DNA from 2 places in the Shouchella oshimensis genome. Region 2 is predicted to be linked to the other one. Evidence: riboswitches for the same ligand, from Rfam matches in the RefSeq annotation. Region 2 holds a riboswitch; the other holds the start of a gene.
The links. Region 2 has a riboswitch for S-adenosylmethionine ahead of NDM98_RS01465 (methionine biosynthesis PLP-dependent protein). Riboswitches for the same ligand answer to the same signal wherever they lie in the genome.
Positions count from the first base shown of each region.

Region 1: it holds a riboswitch for S-adenosylmethionine, as region 2 does, so the genes downstream of both, NDM98_RS02840 (hypothetical protein) here and NDM98_RS01465 (methionine biosynthesis PLP-dependent protein) in region 2, are expected to answer to the same signal.

Region 1 is NZ_JAMQJY010000001.1:509,736-514,163, reverse strand. Features, by position in the region: partial or broken gene NDM98_RS02855 (restriction endonuclease) at 1-115, opposite strand, end outside; gene NDM98_RS02850 (MOSC domain-containing protein) at 308-955, shown strand; gene NDM98_RS02845 (hypothetical protein) at 1,155-1,796, shown strand; SAM riboswitch class I at 1,842-1,943, shown strand; gene NDM98_RS02840 (hypothetical protein) at 2,017-2,364, shown strand; partial or broken gene mgrA (L-glyceraldehyde 3-phosphate reductase) at 2,462-3,452, shown strand; gene NDM98_RS23395 (methyl-accepting chemotaxis protein) at 3,594-4,418, shown strand.
Region 2 is NZ_JAMQJY010000001.1:243,861-248,288, reverse strand. Features, by position in the region: partial or broken gene NDM98_RS01470 (bifunctional homocysteine S-methyltransferase/methylenetetrahydrofolate reductase) at 1-425, opposite strand, end outside; partial or broken gene NDM98_RS01465 (methionine biosynthesis PLP-dependent protein) at 460-1,564, opposite strand; SAM riboswitch class I at 1,649-1,752, opposite strand; gene NDM98_RS01460 (hypothetical protein) at 1,821-1,985, opposite strand; gene NDM98_RS01455 (PrsW family glutamic-type intramembrane protease) at 1,989-2,450, opposite strand; gene NDM98_RS01450 (hypothetical protein) at 2,520-2,660, opposite strand; gene NDM98_RS01445 (asparaginase) at 2,806-3,765, opposite strand; gene NDM98_RS01440 (YpdA family putative bacillithiol disulfide reductase) at 3,762-4,428, opposite strand, start outside.

The DNA of each region.
Region 1 (4,428 bases), 270 kb from region 2:
CCAATACATCTCGAATGGAGTGATAGGCAGTAGGCACTACTAAAGTTAGAACAAGAGCGATGATTGCAAGAATTCGGTAAGATTCAGAAAAAACAATAACAGCTATTAATAAAATGGCAAGTGATCGGATGAATTCATCAGTCAATTTTGAGTTCTTTTTACTCATTAATCATACTCCTTATGGGAATTTTATGTTACTTTTATCTTAGTCATTATTACAATATCTGTCTATAGTTTCTTGATTTTAAGATGCAATTAGAGTGAAAAGTTTGATAAACTTAATAAAACAATGTGTAAAGGAGTTTGTATGAGACATCTTTCTATATCCAATCTAGCTGTTGCTGAACCAGAGATCATGAGTTATGCGTCGGGTAAACAAATGAATACGGCAATCACAAAAAAGAAAATCGAAAAGGTTTTGTTACGAGAAGAAGGTTTTGAAGGAGATGCAGTAGCTGATTTAAAAAATCATGGTGGAGCGGAGCGTGCCGTCTGTTTTTATCCAACCGAACATTATTCGTTTTGGAATCATGAATTTAGCACGGAACTCACTACCGCTGCATTTGGTGAAAATATCACTGTTAGCGGCCTTTTGGAGGAGCATGTATGTATTGGTGATGTATATCAAATTGGCGAGGCAGTTGTCACAATAACGCAGGGAAGGGTACCTTGTAACACAATTGATCGTCATACAAGTGTAAAAGGTTTGTTTAAACGAGTAATGGAAACAGGATATACGGGTTATTTTGCAAAGGTATTAAAAGAAGGTGTAATCGAACATGATTCGCTTATTACATTGGTATCTAGGGATACTGAGCAAATATCTGTGCTTCATGCAAATAAGCTTTTCTTTCAACAAATTAAAAATAAGGCTGACATAGAACAACTTTTAAAAGTAGAAGCTCTGGCAGAGAAATGGCGAATTCATTTTAACCGAATAAAGGAAAAGCTATAAGATAATGTGTTGAATGTTTACAGAAACACCCCAAGAGAAAATTCTGTGGAAGAAAAGCTACAAGTGTTCGTTTGATAAACTAAGTACTTGATAAGACTGTAAAATCTAATTGGTTTTGCAGTTTTTTTGGAATGTTACGTCACTTCTAAATGTCATCTGTGATATTCTTGGTAAGAATGAAAATATTGGAGGTGGATGCATGATCCGAAATAAATGGTTATTTTTCATTTCTATTGTTCTATTCATTATTTTTATATTTATGAGGATCCCTTTTCCAAACGTATATCGTCTAGGCACAAGTGGTGATGGTATTTTATTGTTTAGGCTATATTTTGTTAGTGACGTACTCTATTTACTGTTTTTTATGATAACGATTTATTTATTCGCTCGTTCCCTTTCAAAGCGAAAAGTGATTCTTTCAATTGTTGTCATTATATTAATGGCAGTGATTCCTCACAATGTAGTGAAAGGGTACCAATATACATTTGCAAATGGAATTGATGCTGTATCATTTGATCCAGACGAAAGTAGCTGTGAGATTGACACAATTGATGAAGATAATCTTGAAGTAAACTGTAATCTAGTTTTAAAAAACCACTCTTCAAAAGATGTCGAATTGATGTTAAATATCTATGAACCTCTATTTATGCAAGATGAGGTGAGCCTTCTTTTTGAGTTGGAGGATGAAGAAGCAATCACTTTAATGAGTAGAGCCACTCATCAGATCGAAATAAACAAAACAATAACAAAGTATTATGATGGTTTCTCAGGTTATAGCAACAGTAGTTTTAACATCCAGAACCTACACATTAGAGAGCATAATAAAACACGAGATTTATAGTATTGATCATTCCGTTCTTCTTTGGTACACTATTTTAAAATTACATACTTATTAAGAGAAGCAGAGGGACTGGCCCAATGAAGCTTCAGCAACCCCACTACGGTGGAAGGTGCTAATTCCAGCAGGTGTAAGCCTGGGAGATAAGAGAGAATATAAGCAAAAACCTCTTTTCTTCGGAATAGAGGTTTTTTTGTTGTGAAAAAGACAAAGAGGTGCTGACATGATTACGATCGACTCAAATGTATCTGAGGATAATATAGGTGGAACAATAGAAGTAACGATTGGTGCTATGACGTTGATGTCAAAGGATGACTACATAGAAGATATCCATGCGGCATGGGACGCATTCTTTCAATTATTAAAAGAAGAGACTTGCCAGTTTGTGCTTAAAGGGGGAAGGACCACTATTTTTACACTAGTCACGGGAACAAACGGTGTGCAGCTACAAGTAAAAAAGATTGATCTTCGAGGAATGGCCCTCACACTGAATTCAGGATATTTAAGTGAGCAAGTGTTTTTAACAACTTTGGAAGACGCATATCACTCAATTTATCTTTCAAAAAAATAAATCGAACCCATCATTACTCTTAATGGATTTATAGCAGTAGATAGGATATGATAAATCCAGTAACTATGAATGCGCTTTCTAAGAGAGGGGAAATACATTGAGTTATATAGCAGAAGAAAAAAGATACGAAGAGATGAAATATAATCGTTGTGGTCAATCGGGGTTAAAGCTTCCAGCATTATCACTTGGTCTTTGGCATAATTTTGGTGGGGTTGACCCATATGAAAATGGTCGAGCTATGTTGAGAAAAGCGTTTGACTTAGGTATTACTCATTTTGATCTCGCTAATAATTATGGTCCTCCAGCTTGGTTCTGCTGAGCAAATGTTTGGCAAAATGATGCAGACTGATTTTGCCTCATATCGAGATGAACTGATTATTTCTTCAAAAGCAGGCTACTACATGTGGCCGGGACCTTATGGAGAATGGGGTTCAAAGAAAAATCTAATTTCAAGTCTAGATCAAAGTTTAAAACGTATGAACCTTGATTATGTTGATATCTTTTATTCTCACCGTCCTGATCCAAATACACCACTGGAAGAAACGATGGGTGCATTAGATCAAATTGTTCGCCAAGGGAAAGCACTATATGTAGGGATCTCTAGTTACGATGCCAAACAAACAAAAGAGGCAGCTCGTATCTTAAAGGATCTAGGCACACCTCTATTGATACATCAACCAAGTTATTCCATGCTAAACCGTGGCATTGAAGATGAATTATTAGGTGTACTAAACGACCTTGGAGTTGGATCGATTGCATTTTGTCCTCTAGCACAAGGATTACTGACAAACAAATATATAGGCGGGTCCGTTCCAGCTGATTCTCGCGCTGCTAGCAGTAGTCAATTTCTTTCTGAAAGTAACGTTGATGAACAGTTAGTAAAACGACTAATTGGGTTAAATGAAATCGCGCAAAATCGTGGTCAAACACTAGCACAAATGTCGCTAGCATGGGTTTTAAGAGAAGGACATCTAACATCTGCATTAATAGGTGCTAGTCGTGTGAGTCAAATTGAAGAAAATGTAGTGGCGCTTCAAAATCAATCGTTCACTACTGATGAGCTTAATGCAATTGAATCGTTGCTCTAAAAAACAAACCTCAAAGAGATCATTTCTTTGAGGTTTTTACATGATTTACCTAAATATTATTCGAGTTTTTTCTACAAATTTCAGCTGCGTCTTCCGATATATGCTTCATACGCTTATTTAAATAGAGAGGAAGTTGGAGTAATGGATTTAGTAGAAGGCTTACAAAAAAATATGCCATTCTTAAAAAAAGCTTTTAAAGGAGACGTAGCACTTGGTTTGTTTGACGCAAACCAAACGTTGTTCTGGAGCGACAGTGAATCGATAAAATTAGATATAAAAGTTGGCGATCCACTTCAAAAAGGCTTTGAGAATTTTAGTAATATCGTAAACAACGATGTAACATATACACTAGTTCCTAAAGAAGTTTATGGATTTGCTTTCGATGTCGTAAATATTCCATTTAAAGACGAACATGATAAGATCGTTGCATTAATGAGTGTAAATATTAGCCGTAAAGAGCTAGATCGAATTGAAGAGTTGATGAGTGAAACATCGGAAATCTCAGATCAACTGCTAAGTGGCATTCAACAAGTGGCGGCTCACTCTGAGCAACTATCAGCAACATCCGACCAATTATTACAAAACGCAGTAAAAACGGTAGATGAATCAAATGAAGTAACGAATATTACCAACTTTATTGGAGATATCTCAAGACAAACCAATTTAATTGGACTAAATGCAGCAATCGAAGCCGCACGTGTAGGTCAGGCAGGAGCTGGATTTGGCGTTGTCGCAACAGAAGTACGCAAATTATCTGATGAGACAAAAAAAGCGGCTAACCAAATTGATGAAACCTTGAAAAGAATTCAAACATCAATTAAACAAATGCAACAAGAAATTAGCGATATAACAGATGCATCAACCGACCAAGCTCAGTTAGTCACAGATTTTATGAAGAATATAGAAACACTAAATACCCAAAATCAAGAGTTTAAACAATATGTTCATTCTTTAAATGAACTATAATTGGATTCAC
Region 2 (4,428 bases):
TCAAATAAAAGCCCATCCACACCTTCATCTAACAACACTAAAATCTGTTCCGTTAGTGCTTCTTCTATTTCATCTAATGTTGATTCTTCCATTTGGAAGCGTCGAATGCCTCCAACTGTGCCTACTACAAATGCTTTTTGTTCTACAGCCTGTTTTGCTAAGGCAACTGCTCGTCGGTTAATTTCAGCCGTTTTATCTTCTAAACCATATTTACTTAGTTTTAATCGATTGGCAGCATACGTATTGGTTTGTATAACTTCTGCACCAGCATTGAGATATTCCTTGTGAATAGAGACAATGACTTCTGGTTGACTGATATTAATTTCTTCAAAGCATTGCTGCTCGATACCTCGTTCATATAGAAGCGTACCCATAGCCCCGTCTCCAACTAATATGTCATTTTTTAAACGCTCTAATAAATCCACATGTATCTCCCCCCGCTTTATTGTTGGCTCGCACCTACTTAACAGCTGAAAAGGCTTGCTTCAAATCATCGATTAGATCTTGACATCGCTCAATTCCAACTGAAAAGCGAAGTAATCGATTATCTACTCCATTAGCAATGCGGATCTCTTCTGGAATATCTGCATGTGTTTGTGTAGCTTGGATAAGTCATTAAGCTTTCTACCCCACCTAAACTTTCTGCAAAAGAAATTAATTTGAGATTTTGAAGGATTGGATTAATCCATGTTTCATCACCCACTCTAAATGAGATCATTCCTCCTCTTCCTGGATAAAGAACCTCTTCTACTTCAGATGATTCTTCTAAAAAACGAACAATTTCCTGAGCGTTTTGTTCATGTTTTTCCATGCGTAGTGCCAATGTTTTCATACCTCTTACAACTAACCATGAATCAAACGCTGAAAGGGTAGCTCCAATTCCGTTGTGAAAATAACCAATTCTTTCAGATAACTCCTGGCCTTTTGAAACAATTAAGCCCGCAATAACGTCATTATGACCACTTATGTACTTAGATGCGCTATGAATGACGATATCCGCTCCTAAAGCAATCGGCTGCTGAATAATTGGTGTGTAAAACGTATTATCCACGATTAAAAGCAATTGGTGTTTTTTTGCAATCTCTGCAAGTTCTGAAATAGACGCTTCTTGCATCAAAGGGTTTGTTGGTGTTTCAATAAATAATGCTTTTGTTGCTTGTGTAATCGCTGCCTCAAACTCGACTAGATCACGAGGATCTGAATAGTGGAATGTTAATCCCCAATGATTCCATCCTTCTTCAAATAATCGATACGTTCCACCATAAAGATCTTTCGAAGCAAGGATTTCATCTCCGTTTTTAAACAGTGAAAGGACTGTTTGTACTGCAGCCATTCCTGAGCTGCATGCAAATCCTCTATCTCCAAGTTCTAGTTCAGCAATAGCATTTTCTAATACTTCTCTAGTCGGATTCCCTGTTCTCGCATAATCATATCCCGTTGATTCCCCAATACCTGTATGTCGGTAAGCAGTAGAGAAATAGACAGGAGCATTTACCGCACCCGTTCGATTGTCGACACGATTCCCAATTTGAACCAACGTTGTTTCCAGAGCTCTTTTACTCATTTTAATTCCCCCATCACTTTTGTAAAATAAAAAGCACCTTTCTCGTCATAAGAGAAAGGTGCTTATCAATTCCATATAAGCTTCCTCTTATCTTAGCAGCTATAACTGCCGGATTTAGCACCTTGCCGCAATTTGGCTTGGTTGCTGAGACTTCGCAGGGCCTTTCCCTCCATCTCTCTTGATAAGAATACATCATTTAATTTTGAATATTCACTTTAACATACAGGACATTTTATAAAAAGGCAAGACTTTTTTATCATGTCTCTAGAGATGCTTCTATGTTAAGACGATCTTCATTACCACATACACATCGTTTAAATCCTGTCTCATATTCACCATTCTCGTTCAGCCTTCCGCGGAGAATATACTTTTCTTTGCAATCAGGACAGCGAATGACAATCCTATACCGTTCTTCTGACATGGTTTAATTCCTCCTTATACGTGGTGATTGTTGATCTAGCCTCCGAGCGAGTTTAATTTTGTAAATTGCAAACGCCCAAAGCATCAGCATGAAAGGAATTATTCCAAACAAAACATAGTGATCAAATAAAAAAACAATGTAATCATATGAACTATGTAGGACAATCGGTATACCTAGGGACAAGGTTAATAATCTTCTTCTGTTTGTTGGAAGGAGCTTGGCATTTCCCATATAATACCCCATGATTATGCCAAACAATGCATGACTTGATACAGGCATTAATGCTCGACCTACCGCTGTTTCAATACCATGAGCTATTAAATAAAAGATGTTTTCCATCGTCGCAAAGCCAAGTGACAACGACACTCCATACACAATGCCATCATTCCTACGATTAATCGTACCATGCCTGGAAAGCGAAGATATAAAGGATAAACCACTTAAAAAATTCCTCAGTAAATCCATATAAAATAAGAGCTTGCTGCCATTCTTCAGGAAAGACCTTTTCCTCAATAAAAGCATATTGTAAAACCATCACAGGAAAAACAACAATATTCCAATTAAAAACGTTCGAATGATTGTACCATGTAACTTTCGCCGATAATCAGTCTTCAAATAAAAATAGGTTAATAACCCAATTGCAGGTGCTATTGCAGCCGTTAGCAACGAAAACATCTACAACCTGCCTTTCCACAAAGTACAGGTCCGTTGCACACATTGCTTTGCACCCTACTCATTACCGGAACCTGACTTGAACCTGTTCATTACATTCAATAAAACCATTATATTCCTATCTGTTATGCTTTTCAAGAAAAAGGCTTTAGTGTTTAAACCCTAGGTTCACATCAGACTCAGCAGCTAACAGCACCAACGTTTTGATACGTGCTTTTTTACTATCATAATCTGAACCTAAAATAACTCCCTTTTGCTCTAGATCATGTGCACTGCCTTCATATTCGTAAGTTGGGTACACCTTTCCTTCTTCAGCTGATGTCGTCATAACAACTGTTTTTCCTTGAGATATTGATTCATTAAGGACATTCACTAAATGTGGGGGGACTTGTCCACGTCCTACACCTTCAAGCACAACCGCATCTGAATTTTGTAGGATACTCTCAAGAATCCGACTGTGCATCCCAAGATAAATCTTAGCAATTGCCACATCCGGCAGCTTTTTTGTAAGTACGTACGTGTCTCGATGAATTGGTTTTTGATATAAGAAAATTGTATCATTATCAATAATACCTAAATAACCGAATCCAAATGCATTAAAACCCTGAATATTCGAAGCATGTTCTTTTTTGACGTATCTCGCTGCAAAGATCCGTTCATTAAATACAACAACCGTTCCAACTTGCTTCAAGTCATCATGACAAGCAGCATAGACGGCATGTCGCAAATTAATAAAAGCATCACTGCCTAATTGTTCAGGACCGCGCTGTGAGCCAGTCACAATCACTGGACGATCGTCCGTTATCACTAGATCAAGAAAATAAGCCGTCTCTTCTAGCGTATCTGTACCGTGAGTTACAACAACCCCTGAAACATCTTCATCACTAAATGCAAGTTCAACTTCTTTTTTTAATTCCAACCAATCATCTAGCGTAATATGAATACTAGGTTTTTGCAACATAGACCGAACAGTAACATGAATATCACTTGGAAGCTGACATAAATCTGCTAGCTCTTCGCCCGTAAGTTCACCAGCTACTAATTTTCCATCTTCATTCTCAGTACTTGCAATCGTTCCACCAGTTGTAATTAAAATTACCTTTTTCATTCAACCAACCCCTCATGTTCGTTTGCAAGGATATCTACTATTCTTGAGGCTATCCCACTACCGTGCCAACGCCCGTTTTCAATAAAAATCTCATTGGCGTTATTACCAGCAGCAATTACCCCTGCAATAAAAAGCCCATCAATATTTGTTTCAAACGTATCCGGATTATATTCTGGTCTTCCAGTTCCATCATCAACATGTACACCCATGCTTTTAATAAATTGATGATCAGGGTGATATCCGGTCATTGCAAAAACGTAATCTGCTTTTACAGACTTAGATTTTCCCAATACTGTGTAGTTTACGTCTGTGCTCGTTATTTGAGTTACTTCTGCTTGAAATTCTAGAGTGATTTTATTGTTCTTCACGAGAGATACATACTCTGGCAAAATCCACGGTTTTACACTAGCAGAATAATCATCGCCACGATATAGTGCTGTAACGTATGCCCCTGCTTTTTCTAGCTCAAGAGCAGCATCAATGGCAGAGTTCTTCCCACCTATAACAACAACGTTCTGCTTAAAATAAGGATGTGCCTCTTTGAAATAATGATACACATGTGGGAGATCTTCTCCTGGGATATCCATATAATTAGGCGAGTCATAATAGCCAGTAGCAATAATAACAAAAGCCGCTTCATACGTCTGTTTATCCGTTTTTAAA